3 linked regions of the Thiohalobacter thiocyanaticus genome follow. The protein of the gene in region 1 interacts with the protein of each later gene in a pairwise test. Links are inferred from orthologs where the notes say so. Each region holds a gene or a part of one and is shown on either strand. Other genes may lie near its edges.

Region 1 (7,495 bases):
TCGAGCTACTCGGTGCTGACCGAGGACGAGAAGGAGCTGGGCGTGTGTCTGGTCGACGTCGGCGGCGGCACCACCGACATGGCCGTGTTCACGGAAGGCTCCATCCGGCATACCTCGGTGATCCCCATCGCCGGCGATCAGGTGACGAACGATATCGCCGTGGCCCTGCGCACGCCGACTCAGCATGCCGAGGAGATCAAGATCAAATACGCCTGCGCCCTGACCCAGCTGGCCAGTTCCGACGACACCATCGAGGTGCCCAGCGTCGGTGACCGGCCGGCGCGGCGGCTGGCGCGCCATACCCTGGCCGAGGTGGTCGAGCCGCGCTACGAGGAACTGCTCACCCTGGTGCAGTCGGAGCTGCGCCGCAGCGGGTTCGAGGATCTGGTCGCCGCCGGCATCGTGCTGACCGGCGGCAGTTCCAAGATGGAAGGCCTGGTGGACCTGGCCGAGGAGGTGTTCCACATGCCGGTGCGCCTGGGTATGCCCCAGTACGTCGCCGGCCTGGCGGATGTCGTGCGCAATCCGATCTACGCCACCGGCGTGGGTCTGCTGCTGTTCGGCAATCAGAATCAGTCCCATCTCAACCTGGACATCCAGGGGCGGGGATTTCGCGGGGTCTGGGACCGGATGAAGAGCTGGTTCCAGGGAAATTTCTAGTTACGCAGTCACGGGGTTCCCGGTCGGTCCGGGAGCGAAGTGTCACTTAACCATCAAGTGTAATCGAGGAGACGAGCAATGTTTGAACTGATGGATGCATACAGCCAGAACGCTGTAATCAAGGTAATGGGCGTCGGCGGCGGCGGCGGCAATGCGCTGCAGCACATGGTCGAGGCCTGCATCGAAGGTGTGGATTTCATCTGCGCCAACACCGACGCCCAGGCGCTGCAGAACGTCTCGGCGCCGGTCACCCTGCAGCTGGGTTCCAGCATCACCAAGGGGCTGGGCGCCGGCGCCAATCCGGAAGTCGGCCGCCAGGCCGCGATGGAGGACCGCGATCGCATCGCCGAGGCCATCGAAGGCTCGGATATGCTGTTCATCACCGCCGGCATGGGCGGCGGCACCGGCACCGGGGCCGCCCCCATCGTGGCTCAGGTGGCGCGCGACATGGGCATCCTGACCGTGGCCGTGGTGACCAAGCCGTTCCCGTTCGAGGGCCGCAAGCGCATGGATGTCGCGCACAAGGGCATGGAGGAACTGGGCCAGTACGTGGACTCGCTCATCACCATCCCCAACGAGAAGCTGCTCTCCGTGCTGGGCAAGAACATGAGCCTGCTGGATGCCTTCAAGGCCGCCAATGACGTGCTGTTGGGCGCGGTGCAGGGCATCGCCGAGCTGATTACCCGGCCGGGTCTGATCAACGTCGATTTCGCCGACGTGCGCACCGTGATGTCCGAGATGGGCATGGCCATGATGGGGACCGGCGTCGGCCGCGGCGAGGACCGCGCCCGCGAGGCCGCCGAAGCGGCGGTCAACAGTCCGTTGCTGGAGGACATCAATCTGCTGGGCGCGGCCGGTATCCTGGTCAATGTCACCGCCGGCATGGATCTGTCCATCGGCGAGTTCGAGGAGGTCGGCAATACGGTCAAGGAGTTCGCTTCCGAGAATGCCACCGTGGTGGTGGGGACCGTGATCGACCCCGAGATGAACGATGAACTGCGGGTGACCGTGGTGGCCACCGGCCTGGGCCGGCCGAGCCAGGCCGCGCAGCCGGATGAGGAGCCGGCGACGGTCAAGCTGGTGGAAAAGAAGACCAACGGCGAACTCGACTACCAGCAGCTGGATCGGCCCACCGTGATCCGCAAGCGGGCCGCCGGCAGCGACTACGGTTCAGCCGCGCAGAACTATGACAACGATCTGGAATATCTCGATATTCCGGCGTTTCTGCGGCGTCAGGCCGACTGAGGCGAACGCGGGGGTCGAAAGACCCCGGAGGGTTGGGCCGCGGCGGATGGCGCCGGCCTTGGCTTCGTCTCCTCGAGCCGGGGGTGTCCGTTGCGGCCGTTTATTTAATGATGTCCGGGGGAGCTGGCCTGCCCCGGGTGAAAGGCGCCGAACCGGCCCGATTCCCTGGTGAAGCGGGAATGCCGGCGGCGGTTCGGTCCGGCGCGGCACCGGCCGACTTGACCAAAGTCAGATCCGGCCAGGGACGGGCTGTGTTAGCATCGCCCGATCCATTCGCACCGCAGGTGCCGTGATACAGCATTATTTAAGGTAACAACAGCCCATGATTCGACAGCGTACCCTCAAGAACGTCATCCGGGCCACAGGCGTGGGCCTGCATACGGGCGACAAGGTGTTCCTCACCCTGCGTCCGGCCGCGCCCGACACCGGCATCGTGTTCCGCCGTACCGATCTGGAGCCGCCGGTCGAGATCAGGGCCAGCACCGAGAACGTCGGCGATACCCGCCTGTCGACCTCCCTGGTCAGCGCCGGGGTACGCATCTCCACGGTCGAACATCTGCTGTCGGCCTTCGCCGGGCTGGGGATCGACAATGCCTGGGTGGATCTGAGCGCGCCCGAGGTGCCGATCATGGACGGCAGCGCGGGTCCCTTCGTGTTCCTGGTGCAGTCGGCCGGCATCGAGGAGCAGAACGCGCCCAAGCGCTTTGTGCGCATCAAGCGGCCGGTGCGGATCGAGGAGGGCGACAAGTGGGCCAGCCTCGAGCCCTTCGACGGCTTCAAGGTGGGGTTCACCATCGAGTTCGATCATCCGGTCTTCCACGGCCATGCCCAGTGCGTGGAGATCGATTTCTCCACCACCTCATTCGTGCGCGAGGTCAGCCGCGCCCGCACCTTCGGTTTCATGCGCGAGATCGAGCAGCTGCGCGAGCGCCGGCTGGCGCTGGGCGGCAGTCTGGACAACGCCATTGTGGTGGACGACTACCGGGTGCTGAACGAGGACGGGCTGCGCTACGAGGACGAGTTCGTCAAGCACAAGATCCTGGACGCGGTCGGTGACCTCTACCTGCTCGGCCACGGCCTGATCGGCGCCTTCCACGGCCACAAGTCAGGACACGCCCTGAACAACCGCCTGCTGCGGGCCCTGCTGGCCGATGCCGAGGCCTGGGAGACGGTCAGCTTCGAGGATGAGGCGGCGGCCGCCCCGGCCGCCTATCTGCGGCCGGTGCCTTCGGCCTGACTTCTCTGCGTTCTCCCTCACGCCAGCAGGCCCGCGTATGCGGGCCTGCTGCGTTTCCGGGGCTCAGCTTCGATCGCTCCGGCGACCGCGGCCGGCCAGACGCTGCAGGGCGCGAGACAGTTTTTCGTCGCCTACGGTGCGGGCCAGGGATGTGATCAGGGCCGCATTTTCGGCAGACAGCCGGGCCACCGGGCGCGCCGGCGGGGGGTTGGCGACGGGCTGATTCTGTGGCTGGATTCGCACTTCCAGCTTGGTCACCGTCACGGAATCGTCATCCGCGAACTGCTTGACTAACTGGGCCGACAGGAACCTCAGGCGGGTCGCCCAGGCGGCAGAATCTACGATTACTATCAGTGTGTTATCTCTTATCCGGCCGAGTCGGCAATGGGGTCGCAGAGGGGCGGGGAGGCGTGCCAGCAGCCGTTGTTCCAGGGTGGAATGGGCGGCCAGCGCCTGGCGCAGGGAGGCGCCGCCGGTGGTCTCAATACCACGCAGGTAACGGCCGATAGACTGGATGTTGGCGGCTTTCACAGGCGAACTGGCATCGAATTTGTAAACAGGTCTCAAAAACCGTTAGAGTAGCGCACGCGCATGAACATCATTCTCTTCACCAATCTACACGGACGTCCCGGCAGTCTCAATCTGAGTCGACCCCGGATCTACGTCCCGCTGCTCAGCCTGGGGCTGTTTCTGGCGGCGAGCCTGTTCTATCTGGGGTTTCAGCTGGGACAGGTCCAGGACGGGCCCGGACTGGCCGCCGGGCCGCAGTGGCGGCTGGAAGTGGCCGAGCAGCAGCGCGCCGTGGCCCAGGCCCGGCAGGAATCGCAGGCGCATCTGGACGCCCTGGCGATGCGTCTGGGCCAGCTGCAGGGCCAGGTGCTGCGTCTGGAGGGCCTGGGCCAGCGCCTGGTGGAGATGGCCGATATCGACCAGGGCGAGTTCGACTTCGAACAGATTCCCCCCCAGGGCGGTCCCGCCGCCGAGGCCACCGCCGGCTACGCCGTGCCCGACTTCATCGAGGAACTGGACACGCTGTCCCGGGTGCTGGATGACCGCGAGCAGCAGCTGCTGGCACTGGAATCCGTGGTGCGCACCCGGACCCTGAAGCAGCAGGGCGTGCCCACCGGCCGTCCCGTGACCAGCGGCTGGATGTCGTCCGCCTACGGCAAGCGCACCGACCCCTTCACCGGCAAGCAGGCCTGGCACGACGGCGTGGATTTCGCCGGCAAGGCCGGGACCGAGGTGGTGGCGGTGGCCGCCGGGGTCGTGACCTGGTCCGGCAGCCGCTACGGCTACGGCAACCTGGTCGAAATCAATCACGGCAACGGCTACGTGACCCGCTATGGCCACAACCGTGACCTGGTGGTCGAAGTGGGGCAGCACGTCAAGCCCGGCCAGGCGATCGCCAGGATGGGCTCCAGCGGCCGCTCCACCGGCCCGCATGTCCACTTCGAAGTGCTCAAGCACGGCAAGTCGGTCGATCCGGCCCGGTTCGTCTGGGCCAAGCGCTCGTGATTCCCGGCAAGGCGTGAGGAGGCTGGCCGGATCCTTCCGCGTCATCCCGGCGCAGGCCGAAATCCAGTGGATTACCCGCTGCGCTCGCCCTGCCAGCCTGAAGGGCATAAAGGACCGCCGTACCGGCGTTCAACACGCTCCGCGCTTCTGTCCGGCCTGCGCCGGGATGACGGTCGGTTCCTGCGCTCCCGCCCTTCCCACGCCCCCCTGACCTTTACCACTACATGCGGTATCATGGCCCATTCTGCCCGGAACCGGACCCATTGAAAGTACCTACATGGCCAGCAATCTGATCAAGAAGATTTTCGGCAGCCGCAACGACCGCATGGTCAAACGCATGTCCAAGGTGGTTGCCCGCATCAATGCCCTCGAGGATGACATTCAGGCCCTGTCCGATGAGCAGCTCGGCGCCAAAACCGGCGAGTTCCGGCAGCGGCTGGAGGCGGGAGAGAAGCTCGACGATCTGCTGCCCGAGGCCTTCGCCGTGGTGCGCGAGGCCGGCCGGCGGGTGCTGGAGATGCGTCACTTCGACGTCCAGCTGATCGGCGGCATGGTGCTGCACCAGGGCAAGATCGCCGAAATGCGCACCGGCGAGGGCAAGACCCTGGTCGCCACCCTGGCCGCCTATCTCAATGCCCTGCCGGGCAAGGGCGTGCACGTGGTTACGGTCAATGACTATCTGGCCCGGCGCGATGCCCAGTGGATGGGCCGGCTCTACGCCTTCCTCGGCATGAGCACCGGCGTGGTGGTGCCGGGTCTGTCGCAGGAGGACAAGCGCGCCGCCTATGCCAGCGACATCGTCTACGGCACCAACAACGAGTTCGGCTTCGACTACCTGCGCGACAACATGGCCTTCCGCCAGGAAGACCGCATGCAGCGCGAACTCAACTTCGCCATCGTCGACGAGGTCGACTCCATCCTCATCGACGAGGCGCGCACGCCGCTGATCATCTCCGGGCCGACCAACGACAACACCGACCTGTATGTGACGATCAACAAGCTGATCCCGAAACTGGTCCGGCAGGAGGACGAGGAAGGCGAGGGCGATTACAGCGTCGACGAAAAGAACAAGCAGGTGCACCTCAGCGAGACCGGGCACCAGCAGGTCGAGGAACTGCTCATCGCAGAGGGGCTGCTCAAGGAGGGCGACAGTCTCTACGACGCCGCGAACCTCACCCTGATGCACCACCTCAATGCCGGCCTGCGCGCCCACGCCCTGTACCAGCGCGACGTGGACTACATCGTGCGCGACAACGAGATCATCATCGTCGATGAGTTCACCGGCCGCACCATGCCGGGCCGGCGCTGGTCCGAGGGTCTGCACCAGGCGGTCGAGGCCAAGGAAGGGGTGCCGATCCAGAACGAGAGCCAGACCTACGCCTCCATCACCTTCCAGAACTATTTCCGCCTCTACGACAAGCTCTCCGGCATGACCGGCACCGCCGATACCGAGGCCTTCGAGTTTCAGCAGATCTACGGCCTGGAAGTGGTGGTCATCCCCACCCACCGCCCGATGGTGCGCAAGGATATGGGCGATCTGGTGTTCCTGACCACGAAGGAGAAGTTCGACGCCATCATCGAGGATATCCGCGACTGCCAACAGCGCGGCCAGCCGGTCCTGGTCGGCACCGCCTCGGTCGAGGCCTCGGAGTATCTCAGCAAGCTGCTGAAACAGCAGAAGGTCGAGCACGAGGTGCTCAACGCCAAGCAGCATGAGCGCGAGGCGCACATCATCACCCAGGCCGGTCGCCCGGGCATGGTGACCATCGCCACCAACATGGCCGGCCGCGGCACCGATATCGTGCTCGGCGGCAGCCTGGACGCCGATCTGGAGGCGCTGGGCGAGAACTCCGACGAGACCGCCGTGGCACGGGCGAAGAAGGAATGGGAGTTCCGCCACCAGCAGGTCCTGGATGCCGGCGGCCTGCATATCGTCGGCACTGAGCGCCACGAGTCGCGGCGCATCGACAACCAGCTGCGCGGACGTTCCGGCCGCCAGGGGGATCCCGGCTCCAGCCGTTTCTACCTGTCGCTGGAAGACAACCTGATGCGCATCTTCGCCTCCGAGCGCGTCTCCGGCCTGATGCAGAAGCTGGGCATGAAGGAAGGCGAGGCCATCGAGCACCCCTGGGTGAGCAAGGCCATCGAGAACGCCCAGCGCAAGGTCGAGGCGCACAACTTCAATATCCGTAAGCAGCTGCTGGAATACGACGACGTGGCGAACGACCAGCGCAAGGTCGTCTACGAGCAGCGCAGCGAGTTGATGGGCTCGGAGGATATCAGCGAGACCATCGAGCAGGTCCGCAGCGATGTGGTCAATCAGTTCATCGACAACTATATCCCGCCTGACAGCCTCGATGAGCAGTGGGACATTCCCGGGCTGGAACGGGCACTGGAGGACGAGTTCGGCCAGAAGCTGCCGGTGCAGCAGTGGCTGGACGAGGACCACGACCTGCACGAGGAGAGCCTGCGGCAGAAGATCCTGGACGAGTTGGTCGCGGCCTACCGGCACAAGGAACAACTCGCCGGCGAGCAGGTCATGCGCCACTTCGAGAAGTCCGTCATGCTGCAGGTGCTGGATCAGGCCTGGAAGGAGCACCTGGCGGCGATGGACTACCTGCGCCAGGGTATCGGCCTGCGCGGCTATGCGCAGAAGAACCCGAAGCAGGAGTACAAGCGCGAGGCCTTCGAGATGTTCACCGCCATGCTCGAGCGCATCAAGCACGAGGTGGTGGCAATCCTGAGCAAGGTCCAGGTGCGCGAGGAAAGTGACGTCCAGGCCGTCGAGGAGCAGCGCAAGCAGACCGCGCCCATGCAGTTCCAGCATGCCGAGGCCGA
Region 2 (7,626 bases), 190 kb from region 1 along the record:
AGGTAGCGCACCAGCGAGTGCAGCTTCTTCATGTAGGCGACCGCCTCCTTCGCCGAACGCAGGTCGGGCTCGGAGACGATCTCCAGCAGCGGGGTGCCGGCGCGGTTGAGGTCGATGCCGGTGACGCCATGGAAGCCCTCATGCAGCGACTTGCCTGCATCCTCCTCCAGGTGGGCGCGGGTGATGCCGATGCGCTTGGTCTCGCCGTCATCCAGCTCGATATCGAGATACCCCGTATGGACGATGGGCAGCTCGTACTGGCTGATCTGGTAGCCCTTGGGCAGGTCGGGGTAGAAGTAGTTCTTGCGCGCGAACACCGAGCGCGGGGCAACAGTGGAATGCGTGGCCAGGCCGAACTTGGCTGCCATGCGCACCACCTCCTCGTTCAGCACCGGCAGCACCCCGGGCAGGCCCAGGTCCACCGCGCAGGCCTGGCTGTTGGGCGCCGCGCCGTAGGCGGTGGAGGCGCCGGAGAAGATCTTGCTCTTCGTCGCCAGCTGGGCGTGGATCTCGAGCCCGATGACTGCTTCCCATTCCATAACTCAAATCCTCAATTCAACGCAGAGGCGCAGAGACGCAGAGGACGCAAAGAATACTTGTATAAGACTTTGCGCCTCTGCGTCTCTGCGTTGAAATCCGAATTCCGCAAATCACTCATAGCCCTTCGGCACGCGCCTATGCCAGTCGGTGACCTGCTGGTAGCGGTGCGCCACGCTCAGCAACCGGGCCTCGTCGAAATAGTTGCCGATCAGCTGCAGCCCCACCGGCAGTTCCTCGACGAAGCCGGCCGGGATCGACATGCCGGGCAGGCCGGCCAGGTTGACGGCGATGGTGAACACGTCCGACAGGTACATGGTCACCGGGTCGTCCACCTTCTCGCCGAGGCGGAAGGCCGTGTTCGGGGCGGTCGGACCGGCAATGACGTCGACCTGCTCGAACGCCGCCCGGAAATCGTCCGCGATCAGATGCCGCGCCTGCTGCGCCTTGAGGTAATAGGCGTCGTAGTAGCCGGCCGACAGGGCGTAGGTGCCGATCATGATGCGGCGCTTGACCTCGGGGCCGAAGCCCTCGCCGCGGGAGCGCTTGTACAGGTCCTCCAGGTCACGCGGGTTCTCGCAGCGATAGCCGAAGCGCACGCCGTCGAAGCGCGACAGGTTGGAGGAACACTCGGCCGGGGCGACCACATAATAGGTGGGCACAGCAAGGCCGGCATTGGGCAGACTGATCTCCACCGGCTCGGCACCGAGCTTCTTCAACTCCGCGATGGCGGCCTCCACCGCCTTCGCCGTGCCGGTGTCCAGCCCCTCGCCGAAATATTCCTTCGGCAGGCCGATCCTCAGACCCTCGAGGTCGTTGTTCAGACCGGCGCTGTAGTCGTCCACCGGCCGGTCCACGCAGGTGGAATCCTTCGGATCGAAACCGGCCATGACCTGCAGCAGCAGCGCGGCGTCCTCGGCGCTGGCGGCCATGGGGCCGGCCTGGTCCAGGCTGGAGGCGAAGGCGATCATGCCGTAGCGCGACACCCGCCCATAGGTGGGCTTCAGCCCGGTGATGCCGCACAGGGCCGCCGGCTGGCGGATGGAGCCGCCGGTGTCGGTGCCGGTGGCCGCCGGCGCCAGGCGCGCGGCGACCACCGCGGCCGAGCCGCCGGAGGAACCGCCCGGGACGGTATTCGTATCCCAGGGATTCTTTACCGGACCGTAGTGGCTGGTTTCATTGGACGAGCCCATGGCGAACTCATCCATGTTGGTCTTGCCCAGCATGACCGCCCCGGCCTGCTTGAAGCGGGCGGTGACGGTGGCGTCGTAGGGGGCGATGAAGTTGTCCAGCATGCGCGAGCCGCAGCTGGTCTTCACCCCGTCGGTGCAGAAGATGTCCTTGTGGGCGAAGGGAATGCCGGTGAGCGGCCCGGGTCTGCCGGAGGCCAGCTGGATGTCGGCCTCGCGCGCCCGGGCCAGGGCGGCGTCCTCGCACAGGGTGATGAAACCATTGAGCCCGCCATCGAGGCGTTTGATACGCTCGAGATAGTGGCGGGTCAGTTCCTCGCTGGAGAAGGACCGGTCGCGCAGACCGCGGGCCAGTTCGGCCAGGGTTTTGGTATGCATGGGGTATCCGTTGCTGATCGCTGAAATTCGAACCGTCTTACTCGATGACGCGCGGCACCAGGTACAGGCCGGCCTCGACGGCCGGGGCGCTGGCCTGGAAGTGCGTGCGCTGATCAGTCTCGGTGACGGCGTCCGGGCGCAGGCGCTGGGTCGCCTCCAGGGGATGCGCCATCGGGGTCACATCGCCGGTATCCACCGCTTCAAGCTGCTCGACGAAGGCCAGGATATCGGACAGGTTGCGGGCATAGCCCTCGACATCGGCCGGATCGATGGCCAGCCGGGCCAGATGCGCGATCTTTTCCACTTCCGCTGGCTTCAGGGCCATGAGGACGACTCCTTGAATGACTGATCAGGCTTGCGGGAAACGCGAAAATTAACACACCCCGGGCCCGGGGTGTAGCGCCAGGCTGTCCAGCCTCTCCCCTTCCTTGACGGGAGGCGACCGAGGGGAGGGTGATGCATGGCGGATCCGCCTTGCTCACCCCCCTGTCAGGGAAAAGGCGTTATTCTGCTCCCGGACCGATCGCGCGCCCCCGCTTTTCAGCGAAATCATTGTGATGCCGGCCTCAGCCTGCCGACAGCTGTCTTGCCCAAACCCCCACCCGTTGCTACAGTACGCCGAAATTCGCGGAGGCATCACCAACCAATGCTGGGTTTCAAACGTCTCGTCGGGATCTTCTCGGAAGATCTCTCCATCGACCTGGGCACGGCCAACACCTTAATCTATGTCCGCGGGCGCGGCATCGTGCTCAACGAGCCCTCCGTCGTCGCCATCCGTCAGGACCGCGGCCCGGGCGGCCCCAAGAGCATCGCCGCCGTCGGCATCGAGGCCAAGCGCATGCTCGGCCGCACCCCGGGCAACATCACCGCCATCCGCCCGCTCAAGGACGGCGTGATCGCCGATTTCACCGTCACCGAGAAGATGCTCCAGCACTTCATCCACAAGGTGCACGAGGGCCGCTTCTTCCGGCCCAGCCCGCGGGTGCTGATCTGCGTACCCTGCGGTTCCACCCAGGTCGAGCGCCGCGCCATCAAGGAATCGGCCGCCGGCGCCGGGGCCCGCGAGGTCTACCTGATCGAGGAGCCGATGGCCGCAGCCATCGGCGCCGGCATGCCGGTCGACGAGGCCAGCGGCTCCATGGTGCTGGACATCGGCGGCGGCACCTCCGAGGTGGCCGTGATCTCATTGAACGGCATCGTCTACTCCTCCTCCGTACGCATCGGCGGCGACCGTTTCGACGAGGCCATCATCAACTACGTGCGCCGCAACTACGGTACCCTGATCGGCGAATCCACCGCCGAACGCATCAAGCACGAGATCGGCTCGGCCTACCCGGGCAACGAGGTCAAGGAACTGGAGGTCAAGGGCCGCAACCTGGCCCAGGGCGTGCCGCGCAGCTTCACCCTGAACAGCAACGAGATCCTCGAGGCCCTGCAGGAGCCGCTGTCCGGCATCGTCAGCGCGGTCAAGACGGCGCTGGAACAGACCCCGCCGGAACTGGGCGCGGACGTGGCCGAGCGCGGCATCGTGCTCACCGGCGGCAGCGCCCTGCTGCGCGATCTGGACCGGCTGCTGATGGAGGAAACCGGCCTGCCGGTGGTGGTCGCCGACGATCCGCTCACCTGCGTGGCCCGCGGCGGCGGCCGCGCCCTGGAGATGATGGACGAGCGCGGCGGGGACGTATTCTCGCTGGAGGGGTGACCTCTAACCTCCTCCCCCTTGATGGGGGAGGATTGAGGCGGGGGTGCGTTGATTGACATTCACCCCCTCCCGGCCTCCCCCATCAAGGGGGAGAAGTTCACCGTCAAACACTGCTGAGTGCTCTACCCATATAGCCCATCCCGCCCCGGACAGGTACCATTACTGCTGGTCCAACACCCGGACACGCGGAGCACGGAACCATCAAACTCATCTTCACACAAGGCCCCTCCCTGACTGCCAGGCTGGTGGTCTTCGTCTTCGCCTCCATCCTCCTGATGACCCTCGATCAGCGCCAGCAGCATCTGGACAGCCTGCGTTCGGCCCTGTCGGTGGTGGTCTTCCCCATTCAATGGCTGGTCGATCTGCCGGCGGCCAGCCAGGACTGGTTTCAGGAGACCCTCTCCAGCCGCCGGACGCTGCAGGAGGAAAACGCCCGCCTGCGCACCGAGCAGCTCATTCTCAAGGCGGAACTGCAGAAACTGGAGGCGCTGGAGGCAGAAAATCTGCGCCTGCGTGAACTGCTGGACTCTTCCTTCAAGGTCCGTGAACGGGTCCTGATCGCCGAGATCATGGCCGTGGACCTGGACCCCTATCGCCACCAGATTCTGCTCAACAAGGGGCGCTATGCCGATCTCTACACCGGCCAGCCACTGGTCGATGCCAATGGGGTGATGGGGCAGGTGATCCAGGCCGGGCCCTTTTCCGCCACCGCCATGCTCATCACCGATCCCGCCCACGCCGTACCGGTGCAGGTCAACCGCAACGGCCTGCGCAGCATCGCCCTGGGCACCGGCTCACTGACCAGCCTGTCCCTGCCCTATCTGCCCAACAACGCCGACATCGAATCCGGTGATCTGCTGATCACCTCGGGACTCGGCGGCCGCTTCCCCCCCGGCTACCCGGTGGCGGAGGTACAGAGCGTGATCCGCGACCCGGGCGAGTCCTTTGCTCAGGTCTTCGCCCGGCCGCTGGCCGAACTCAATCGCAGCCGCGAGGTGCTGCTGGTCTGGTCCCAGGGCGAGGCCGGCATGGATCCGGCCGCAACGGAACCGGCCGCAGACGAACCTGCCGGGGAATCGACACCATGAGCACACTGGTTCGACACCAGGGCGGCGGCGTGATCCTGCTCAGCCTGCTGATCGGCCTGGTCCTCGGCATCGTGCCGCTGCCGCGCGTGCTGGAACTCTACCGCCCGGACTGGGCATTGCTGATCCTGCTGTACTGGAGCCTGGCCCTGCCGCAGCGCATCGGTGTGGGCATCGCCTGGCTGACCGGGCTGTTCCAGGATGTGCTCACCGCCACCCTGCTGGGTCAGCATGCCCTGGCCTATGCCGTGGCCAGCTACCTCATCATCAACCTGCACCAGCGACTGCGTCTGCACCCCCTGTGGCAGCAGAGCCTGAGCATCCTGGTGCTGCTGATGCTGGCCCAGCTGATCATCTTCTGGATCAACGGCATCATCGGCCGGCCGATCCAGTCCTGGCTGTACTGGCTGCCCTCGGTGGTGGGCGCGGCCCTGTGGCCGGCCGTGTTCGTGCTGCTGCGGGGGCTGCGCCGCGCCTTCCACGTCAGCTGAACCGGCACCGGGACCAACATCCGTGGCACGCAGGATCACACTCAAGGACAACCTCCAGGAAAGCCGCCTGTTCCTGCGTCGCACCCTGGCCGCCATCCTGGTCGTCTTCCTGCTGCTGCTGGTCCTGCTGGGCCGGCTGGCCTATCTGCAGATCGTCTCCCACGAGCATTTCCGTACCCTGTCCGAGGACAACCGGGTCCGCATCGAGCCTGTGCCTCCCACCCGTGGACTGATCTTCGACCGCAACGGCGTGCTGCTGGCCGTGAACCTGCCTTCCTACCGGCTGGACATCGTCCCCGAACAGGTCGATGACCTGGATACCACCCTGGACCGGCTGGGCGAGCTGATCGAGATCCGGGCGCAGGACCTCGAGCGTTTCCACCGCCTGCGCCAGCGCATGCACCGTTTCGAGGGCGTGCCGCTGCGGCTGCATCTCAACGACCAGGAAGTGGCCCGTTTCGCCATCAATCGGCATCGCTTCCAGGGCGTGGACATCCAGGCCGGCCTGACCCGCCACTATCCCCTGCGCAGCCAGGCCGCTCACGCCGTCGGCTATGTCGGTCGCATCAACGAAAACGACCTGCAGGTACTGGACGAGAAGAACTACCGCGGCACCACCCATACCGGCAAGACCGGCATCGAGAAGACCTACGAGGACGTCCTGCACGGCACGGTCGGCTACCAGCAGCTGGAAACCAATGCCCAGGGCCGCACCCTGCGGGTACTCGAACGTCAGTCCCCGCTCCCCGGCAGCGACCTCTATCTCACCCTCGACGCCCGACTGCAGGCCGCCGCCGAGGCCGCCTTCGGCGAATTCAACGGCTCGGCGGTGGCCATAAACCCGCGCGACGGCTCGGTGCTGGCGCTGGTCAGCCTGCCGGGCTTCGACCCCAACCCCTTCGTCAAGGGCATCGAATACGACCGCTACCAGGCGCTGCAGCGCAACCCCGATCAGCCCCTGTTCAACCGCGCCCTGCGCGGCCAGTATCCGCCCGGCTCCACGCTCAAGCCCTTCGTCGGTCTGGCCGGGCTGGAACTGGGCGTGATCCGTCCGGACAGCCATGTCTTCTGCCCCGGCTTCTATACCCTGCCCGGCAAGGAACGCCTGTATCGCGACTGGAAACGCAGCGGCCATGGCCACATGGACCTGCACGACTCCATCGTGCAGTCCTGCGATGTCTATTTCTACGACCTGGCCCGCTCGCTGGGCATCGATCGCATGCACGACTTTCTCGCACAGTTCGGGTTCGGCGAACGCACCGGCATCGATATCGTCGGCGAACTGCCCGGGCTGCTGCCCTCCAGCGAATGGAAGCGCCGGGCCAGAAACGAACCCTGGTTTCCGGGCGAGACCCTGATCAGCGGCATCGGCCAGGGCTTCAACCTGACCACCCCGGTGCAGCTGGCCGCCGCCACCGCGGCACTCGCCACCTATGGCGACTTCTATCAGCCGCACCTGGTCAAGGCGCTGCACGCACCCGGCAGTCCCGGCCTGCAGCCGGTATTCCAGCCCCAGGCCCAGCGCATCCCGCACTCGGACATCCGCAACTGGGACGAGGTCATCCAGGGCATGATCGATGTGGTGCACGGGCCGCGCGGCACGGCCCGCGCCATCGGAGAGGGGCTGGGTTACCGCATCGGCGGCAAGACCGGCACGGCACAGGTATTCAGCATGCCGCAGGAGGAGGACTACGAATACGATCCCGAGGAGATCGCCTTCCGCCTGCGCGACCACGCCCTGTTCATCGCCTTTGCCCCGGTCGACAATCCGCGCATCGCGGTGGCGGTCGTGGTGGAGAACGGCGGTTCCGGCAGCGGCGTGGCCGCGCCGATCGCGCGCAAGATCCTGGACCGCTATTTCGCGGACCATCCTCTGGAACAGGCATCCACGGACAATGACGGACAACCATGAAGACACGCGGACCGCAAAGGCGAACAAGGAATATACTTATCCATTCATCCCTTTGCGCACCGTCTGCGCCGTTGCGGTTAAAATGTTTTTGAGCTGAAGGGACGAACGCAACCCACATGGAAATCAACCCCGGCTCCGGCACCCGACGCACCCTGATGCAGCGCCTGCACCTGGACGGCATGCTGTTGCTGGGCCTGCTCGGCCTGTGCATGCTGGGCCTGGTGGTGCTCTACAGCGCTTCGGGCCAGAGCGATGCCGTACTCCAGCGCCAACTCATCCGTCTCGGCCTGGCCTTCGTGGTCATGTTCGTGGTGGCGCAGATCCCGCCCTC
Region 3 (7,538 bases), 950 kb from region 1 along the record:
GGCCCTGCATCATGAATTCGCCGACAAGGAGCGCGCCATCAAGGAGCAGGAGACGGCCCTGGAAGGCGTGGTCGCCGAGCAGCGTCACATCGAGGCCGAGATCGAGAAATCGCGTGAAGCCCTGGTCGAGGCCAACGAGACCTTCAACGAGGTGCAGGGCCGCTATTATGGCCTGGGTGCCGAGATCGCCCGGCTGGAACAGGCCATCCAGCACAGCAAGGAAAGCCGCCAGCGCCAGCAGGAGGAACTGAAGAAGGCCGAGCAGGCCTGGAACGAGGTCGAGGCCCACATCAGCGTCGACAGCAGGCGCCTGGAGGAGTTGGACGCCGAACTCACCGAAAAGCAGCCGGTACTGGAACAGCTTCAGGCCAGGGCGGAGACATCGCGCGAGGCGCTGCAGCAGGCCGAGCAGGCGATGCAGCAGTGGCAGACCGAGTGGGAAGACTTCAACCAGCGTGCCGCCGAGCCGCAGCAGACGGCCCAGGTGGAGCGCGCCCGCATCGATCAGCTGGAGCGCCAACTGACCCAGTACGAACAGCGCCTTTCCCGGATTGAGGAAGAGAAAAACCGTCTTTATGACAGTCAGTTACAGCATGAAATTGATGCTATTTCGAGCCAAGAGGCGGAGCATGCCGGGGCGGTCGAAACGAAACAGGCGGAACTCGATTCAGCGCGCAGCCGAATCAACGAGCTAAGAGAACAACTTCAAGGTCGTCAGCAGGAGTTGGAATCCCTGCACAGCCGTCAGCAGGAGACCCGCGGCCGGCTGGTGTCGCTGGAGGCGCTGCAGAAGGCGGCCCTGGGCAAGGAGGGCGGTGCGGTCGCAGCCTGGCTGGAGTCGCGCGGCCTGCATGAGGCGCCACGCCTGGCCGAGCAGCTGCAGGTCGAGCCCGGCTGGGAGCGCGCGGTCGAGACGGTGCTGGGGGCTTATCTGGAGGCCGTGTGCGTGGACGACCTTGCCCGACCGGCCCAGGCGCTGGAGGAATTGGGCGAAGGTTCCCTGACGCTGTTCGACACCTCGGTGAACACCGGCACCGCGCCCGCCGGTGACCGGGCGCTGGTGGCCAGGGTCAGTGCGCCCTGGGCCCTGGATGGCCTGTTCGATGGGGTGCAGGCCGTGGACAGTCTCCCCGAGGCCCTGGCGCTGCGCTCGCAGCTTGGTCCGGATCAGTCGGTCATCACCCGTGACGGCATCTGGCTGGGCGCGCGCTGGCTGCGCCTGAGCCGGGATCAGGATGCCCAGGCGGGTGTCCTGGAAAGAGAGAAGGAAATCAATGATCTGTCAAAGACTCTTGAGACTCTGGTTGAGGAAATAGAGCACAAGCAGACCGCTCTGCAGCAGGCCCGCGACGAACTGCACGGCCTGGAACAGCAGCGCGACGAACTGCAGACCGGGGTCAACCAGGCGCACCGCGCCCACAGCGATCTGCGCGCCCAGTTGAGTTCCAAGCGCTCGCGCCAGGAACAGATCCACAATCGACGCGAAGCCCTGGACAAGGAAGCCGGCGAGATCCGCGGCCAGCAGCAGAACGACACCGACACCCACGGCTCGGCCCGCAGCCGCCTGCACGAGGCCATGGCGCAGATGGATACCCTGGCGCGCGAACGCGAGCAGCGCGAGGCCGACCGCGAGCGTTACCGCCAAGCCCTGCAGACGGCGCGCCAGCAGGCCCAGACCGACCGTGACGAGGCCCATGGCCTGGCGATCCAGGTCGAGTCCATGCGCACCGCGCTCAAGAGCACCCGCGAGAACCTGGAACGCATGCAGGGCCAGCAGACCCACCTGCGCCAGCGCACCGAGGAACTGCAGCAGGCCATCGCCGCCGGCGAGGCGCCGCTGCGCGAGCAGGAGCAGGAACTGGAACGGCTGCTGGCGCAGCGCAGCGAGGTGGAGAAGGAACTGCAGGCCGCCCGCCGCTCCGTGGAGGAGATCGAGCACAACCTGCGCAGCCGGGAACAGAACCGCCAGCGCAAGGAACAGGACAGCCAGCGCCTGCGCGAGGAACTGGGCCAGCAGCGCATGGCCTGGCAGGAACTCAAGACCCGCAGCCAGACCCTGCTGGAGCAACTGAACGAGACCGGCTACGAGCTGGAAACCCTCAGGCAGGAGTTGTCGGAGCAGGCCAGCATCGAAGCCTGGTCAGACGAGCTGGAGAAGCTCGAGACCCGCATCCAGCGGCTGGGGCCGATCAACCTGGCGGCAATCGAGGAATTCGAGGAGCAGTCCAAGCGCAAGGAGTATCTGGATGCCCAGCACAAGGATCTGACCGATGCGCTGGAGACGCTGGAGAATGCCATTCGCAAGATCGACCGCGAGACCCGCACCCGGTTCAAGGAGACCTTCGACAAGGTCAACACCGGACTGCAGGCCATGTTCCCGCGCCTGTTCGGCGGCGGTCACGCCTACCTGGAATTGACCGGCGAGGATCTGCTGGATACCGGTGTGGCGGTCATGGCCCGGCCGCCGGGCAAGCGCAACAGCACCATCCACCTGCTCTCCGGCGGCGAGAAGGCGCTGACCGCCGTGGCGCTGGTGTTCGCCATCTTCGAACTCAACCCCTCGCCCTTCTGCATGCTCGACGAGGTGGATGCGCCGCTGGACGACGCCAATGTCGGGCGCTTCTGCGACATGGTGCGGGAGATGGCCGAGCGGGTGCAGTTCATCTTCATCACCCACAACAAGATCACCATGGAGTTGTCGAACCAGCTGATCGGCGTGACCATGAACGAGCCGGGCGTCTCGCGCCTGGTGGCGGTCGACATCGACGAGGCCGCGCAGATGGCGGCCATGTGAGTCCGGAAGGGGTAGTGCATGGAATCCTTGCGCTGGATACTGCTGGGGGTGGGAGTGCTGGTGATCGGAGGGGTCTACCTCTGGTCGCGTCGCCCCACCCGGACGCCGCGGGTCGAGCCCCGGGTCGAACCCGATACCCAGCCCGAGCCCGGTGATTTCGATATCGGCGGCGATTCCGCGCTGGAATCCGAAACCTTCAGCCAGGTCGAGCCGCCCCCGGCGGAGTCGGAACCCCGGGCCTGGCCGGATGCGATCGACCAGGAGCTGGAGGAACTGAGCGCCGCCATCAAGGAAGAACGTCAGGGCGGCCCGGCTGCGGCGCCGGCGCACCCGCCCGACGCGGTGGAGAAGATCATCGTCTTCTATCTCATTGCCCCGCGCGGCGAGCCCTTCAGCGGCAACGACATGGACCGCGCCTTCACCGAACTGGGGCTGGAGTACGGCGACATGCAGATCTATCACCGCATGGCGCCCGGCAGCTTCCGCCGACCGGTGTTCAGCATCGCCAATCTCACCGAGCCCGGCACCTTCGATCCCGCCGCGCTGGGGCACTTCACCACCCCGGGCCTGAGCCTGTTCCTGCAGCTGCCGGCTCCCATCGATTCGCTCAAGGCCTTTGACGATCTGGACGACACCGCGCACAGGCTTGCCGACATCCTCGGCGGCGAGTTGCGCGACGAGACCCGCAGTCCCCTGAGTCGCCAGCGCATCGACAACCTGCGCGAGGAGGTGGCCGAGTTCGAGCGCCGGCAGAAACTCAAGCACGCCGGCCGATGAGCGCCTCGAACAAGCTGCGGGAACGGGTCGAGCGGCTGCGCGAGCAGATTCGTCACCACAACTATCTCTACTATGCCCTCGACGCCCCCGAGATATCTGACGCCGAATACGACGCTCTCCTGCGCGAACTGCAGGAACTGGAGTCCGACCACCCCGAACTGGTCACCGCGGATTCGCCCACCCAGCGGGTCGGCGCCGAACCGGTGGCCGCCTTCGGCACGGTGCGCCACGAACTGCCCATGCTGTCGTTGGACAACGCCTTCTCCGACCAGGAGCTCGAGGACTTCGATCGCCGCATCCATGAGCGCCTGAAAACCGAGGAGGCGATCGAATACGCCGCCGAGCCCAAGCTGGACGGGCTGGCCGTGAGCCTGCTGTACGAAAAGGGCCGTCTGGTGCGCGGCGCGACCCGCGGCGACGGCGCCACCGGCGAGGACATCACCGCCAACGTGCGCACCATCGCCTCCATCCCCCTGAAGCTGGTCGGCAGGGATTATCCGGAACGCCTGGAGGTACGGGGCGAGGTCTACATGACCCACGCCGGCTTCAGGCGGCTCAACGAAGCGGCGGAACGGGAAGGCGGCAAGACCTTCGTCAACCCCCGCAATGCCGCGGCCGGCAGCCTGCGCCAGCTCGATCCGAAGGTCACGGCGAAGCGGCCGCTGGAATTCTTCTGCTATGGCGCCGGACGGGTCGAGGGTGCCGAACTGCCCGACCGCCACATCGATGTGCTGGAGCAGCTGAAGGCCTGGGGTCAGCGCATCTATCCCGAGATCCGCCGGGTCAAGGGGCTGGATGGCTGTCACGAGTACTATCAGGATATGGAGCGCCGGCGCGAATCCCTGGACTTCGATATCGACGGCGTCGTGTTCAAGGTCGATCGCCGCGACCTGCAGGAACGGCTCGGTTTCGTTTCCCGCGCCCCGCGCTGGGCCATTGCCCGCAAGTTCCCGGCCCAGGAGGTCAACACTGTGCTGCGCGAGGTGGAATGGCAGGTCGGGCGCACCGGCGTACTGACGCCGGTGGCGCGGCTGGAGCCGGTATTCGTCGGCGGGGTGACGGTCACCAACGCCACCCTGCACAACCCGGACGAGATCGAGCGCAAGGATATCCGCCTGGGCGATACCGTGGTGGTGCGTCGCGCCGGTGACGTGATTCCGCAGGTGGTTGCCGTGGTCAAGGCCAGACGCCCCAGGGGTGCGAAGCGCATCAGCCTGCCGAAGCGATGCCCCGTGTGTCACTCCGATGTGGTGCGCGACGAGGGCGCCGCCGCCCTGCGCTGCAGTGGCGGACTGCATTGCCCGGCCCAGCGCAAGGCCGGACTGATCCACTTCGCCTCGCGCCGCGCCATGGACATCGACGGCCTGGGCGACAAACTGATCGAGCAGCTGGTCGAGCGCGACCTGGTGCAGGATGCCGCCGATCTGTATGCGCTTACACAGGCGCAGCTCGCCGGCCTGGATCGCATGGCCGAGAAGTCGGCGCAGAACCTGATCCAGGCCCTGGACAGGAGCAAGACGGTCTCGCTGCCGCGCTTCATCCATGCACTGGGTATCCCAGAGGTCGGAGAAGCCACCGCCAAGGGCCTGGCCGCGCACTTCGGCAGTCTGGATGGCCTGATGGAGGCCGATGAAGCGGCACTGCAGGAGGTGCCGGATGTCGGCCCGGTGGTGGCGCGCGAGATCGCCACTTTCTTCAATCAGAAACATAACCGCCAGGTGATCGACAAACTGCGCCGCCACGGGATCGAACCGCCGGCGCAGAAGATCAAGCGCCGGGCAGAACTGCCGATCAAGGGGCAGACCTGGGTGTTGACCGGCGCGCTCGAGTCCATGACCCGTGACCAGGCGAAGGAGCGGCTGGAGGCGCTGGGCGCGAAGGTGACCGGCAGCGTGTCGAAGAAAACCGACTATGTTGTCGCCGGCAGCGAGGCGGGCTCCAAACTCACGAAGGCCGAGCAGTTGGGGGTCGAGGTGCTGGCTGAGGCCGCCTTCCTGAAACGGCTGGAGGAACTGGAACAGGGCAGGTGAGCACACCGCGCCTGCGCATCTCCGCACGCGAAGGGGCAGCGGCGGTTCGTGCCGTGCGGATCGCTCCCCGGCCGCTGGCAGCCTCCGGCCTCTGCCCGGGCCCGGAACCCGTTGCACCCCCCGGATGATCCTGCCATTGGCCCGCCAGGGCCGGGGGCGCATAATATGTAGGATGACGATCAGGGCCGGGATGCCCGCCACGCATGAATGGAACCGGACGAATAATGACAAGTACAGCACAGGGGCGCACCACTCCGCTCGGCGGCAAGTTCGGCAAGCTGATGGAAAGCTGCCGGCGCATGACCCGCTCGCATCTCGCGCCGCTCATCCACGCCCTGCTCGAGCAGGCGGAAATCGCATTGCTGGAAGCCGCCGACAAGGCCGGTGACAACCAGAAGCAGCTGCAGTATTTCGACACCATGAACCTGGTCAAGCGCAACCAGGACCGGCTCGCCGAGCGCTACCTGCAGGCGGTCGATGCCGGCTTCGAGAATTTCATCCAGGGACGGTTGCCGGCCACCGGCGGCAGCGGCCTGGCCGGCCTGAAGATGCAGCAGCTGGCACTGGTGGACAAGCAGGCCATCGAATACGAACTGCCGGTCAGGAACCTCGTCGCCAAGGCCAATGCCGCCTATGCCGATGCCCTCTACGGCCTCGACCAGCGCCTGGCCGTCGTCAATGGCGGTGACCGGGTGGCGGAGCCGGTCCAGCCCGGCGGACCGATGCAGCTGGCCCAGGCCTTCGCCGACGCGCTGCAGGATATCGAGATGGAAAAACCCGTCCTGCTGATCCTGTTCGCACTCTATGACCGCCATGTCATCCGCGAACTGCAGGCCTATTACGAGGAATACAACCGGCGGCTGGTCGGCGCCGGCATCCTGCCCAACCTGCGCTACGAGATCCGCAAGCATCATGATGCCCGACAGGCGCGGCCGACAGCGCCGCCCGCAGCCAGCGAGGCGCAGGGTGGCCGCGGCGCCGACAGCGGTTTCTCGGTGGTGGACGCCCCGGCGGGTGCCGCCGGCGAGGAGAGCATGCACCCACCTGCCAGCCGCGGGTCGGCCGGTCACGGCGGGTCCGGCGGCGGCACGGGCAATGCGATGCTTTCCGATGAGGAACTGGATCTGCTCACCGATCTGCGCCGTGGCGTGGCCTCGCATCGCGGCGAGGCAGAACCGGACAGCCGGCAGCTGCCGCCGGAACAGCGCGAATCCAGCCGCCGCCGCATCGTGCAGTCGGCCCAGAGCATCCAGGAGACCTATGCCGAGGGGGGTGGCGCGGCCCAGGATCTGGACCAGCTGATCACCAACCTGGAAGTGGATGCCGATCTGCTCGGCCATCTGCAGACGGTCATCGACACCGAGCGGCGCCAGATCGAAAGCGCAGTGGACCAGGCGGCGCTGGATCCCGAGGACGCCGACATCATCGACCTGGTCGGACTGCTGTTCGAGCGCATGCTGGCCGAGGAGCGTCTACCCAATGCGGTCAAGGCGCTGCTCAGTCGGCTGCACACGCCTTATCTCAAGATCGGACTGCTGGACAAGGCCTTCTTCATGCGCAACGAGCATCCGGCGCGGCGACTGCTGGACCGGATGGTCGATGCCGGCGCCCACTGGGTGGTCGAAGATGATCTGCAGCGCGGTATCTTTCCCTGCCTGCGCGAAACCGTGGAGCGGATCATGCAGGACTACGCGCAGGACCCACAGCTGTTCCAGGACCTGGAGCAGGGGCTTGGTTCGCACATCGAGGAACTCGAACACAAGACCGGGATCATCGAGAGCCGCGCCGTGGAGGCGGCCAACGGCCAGGAGCGGCTGGGGCAGGCACGGCGGCGCGCGCACGCCGAGATCGCCCGCATCGTCGCCGAACGCCATCTGCCCGAGGAGGCCGCCGTTCATCTGACCCAGGTCTGGGCGGAGAAGCTGATGTTCATCCTC

Evidence for each region. The genes of interacting proteins can lie anywhere in the genome.
Region 2: the proteins of ftsZ (region 1) and CFK21_RS13925 interact in binary tests that used the Escherichia coli proteins (3 or more experiments, as listed by UniProt). The link is inferred for Thiohalobacter thiocyanaticus from one-to-one orthologs.
Region 3: the proteins of ftsZ (region 1) and zipA interact in binary tests that used the Escherichia coli proteins (3 or more experiments, as listed by UniProt). The link is inferred for Thiohalobacter thiocyanaticus from one-to-one orthologs.

What each region holds. Positions count from the first base shown.
Region 1 is NZ_AP018052.1:2,815,682-2,823,176, reverse strand. What follows is about bases 1-2,821. They hold ftsZ (cell division protein FtsZ), read left to right. Parts: upstream 1-738; coding sequence 739-1,905; downstream 1,906-2,821. Other genes in these bases: lpxC (UDP-3-O-acyl-N-acetylglucosamine deacetylase), read left to right, coding at 2,228-2,821; ftsA (cell division protein FtsA), read left to right, coding at 1-660. In the rest of the region: more of lpxC, read left to right, coding at 2,822-3,142; CFK21_RS12980 (DUF721 domain-containing protein), read right to left, coding at 3,206-3,673; CFK21_RS12975 (M23 family metallopeptidase), read left to right, coding at 3,734-4,657; preprotein translocase subunit SecA, read left to right, coding at 4,935-7,495. UniProt on the Escherichia coli protein: Essential cell division protein that forms a contractile ring structure (Z ring) at the future cell division site. The regulation of the ring assembly controls the timing and the location of cell division.
Region 2 is NZ_AP018052.1:3,007,495-3,015,120, forward strand. What follows is about bases 1,828-4,779. They hold CFK21_RS13925 (rod shape-determining protein), read left to right. Parts: upstream 1,828-2,751; coding sequence 2,752-3,807; downstream 3,808-4,779. Other genes in these bases: gatA (Asp-tRNA(Asn)/Glu-tRNA(Gln) amidotransferase subunit GatA), read right to left, coding at 1,828-2,105; gatC (Asp-tRNA(Asn)/Glu-tRNA(Gln) amidotransferase subunit GatC), read right to left, coding at 2,143-2,430; mreC (rod shape-determining protein MreC), read left to right, coding at 4,053-4,779. Also shown: Asp-tRNA(Asn)/Glu-tRNA(Gln) amidotransferase subunit GatB, read right to left, coding at 1-539; more of gatA, read right to left, coding at 651-1,827; more of mreC, read left to right, coding at 4,780-4,895; rod shape-determining protein MreD, read left to right, coding at 4,892-5,383; mrdA (penicillin-binding protein 2), read left to right, coding at 5,406-7,295; rod shape-determining protein RodA, read left to right, coding at 7,412-7,626. UniProt on the Escherichia coli protein: Forms membrane-associated dynamic filaments that are essential for cell shape determination. Acts by regulating cell wall synthesis and cell elongation, and thus cell shape.
Region 3 is NZ_AP018052.1:1,868,336-1,875,873, forward strand. Bases 1,828-4,691 are described here. They hold zipA (cell division protein ZipA), read left to right. Parts: upstream 1,828-2,812; coding sequence 2,813-3,571; downstream 3,572-4,691. Other genes in these bases: smc (chromosome segregation protein SMC), read left to right, coding at 1,828-2,794; ligA (NAD-dependent DNA ligase LigA), read left to right, coding at 3,568-4,691. Also shown: more of smc, read left to right, coding at 1-1,827; more of ligA, read left to right, coding at 4,692-5,601; CFK21_RS08625 (DUF1631 family protein), read left to right, coding at 5,826-7,538. UniProt on the Escherichia coli protein: Essential cell division protein that stabilizes the FtsZ protofilaments by cross-linking them and that serves as a cytoplasmic membrane anchor for the Z ring.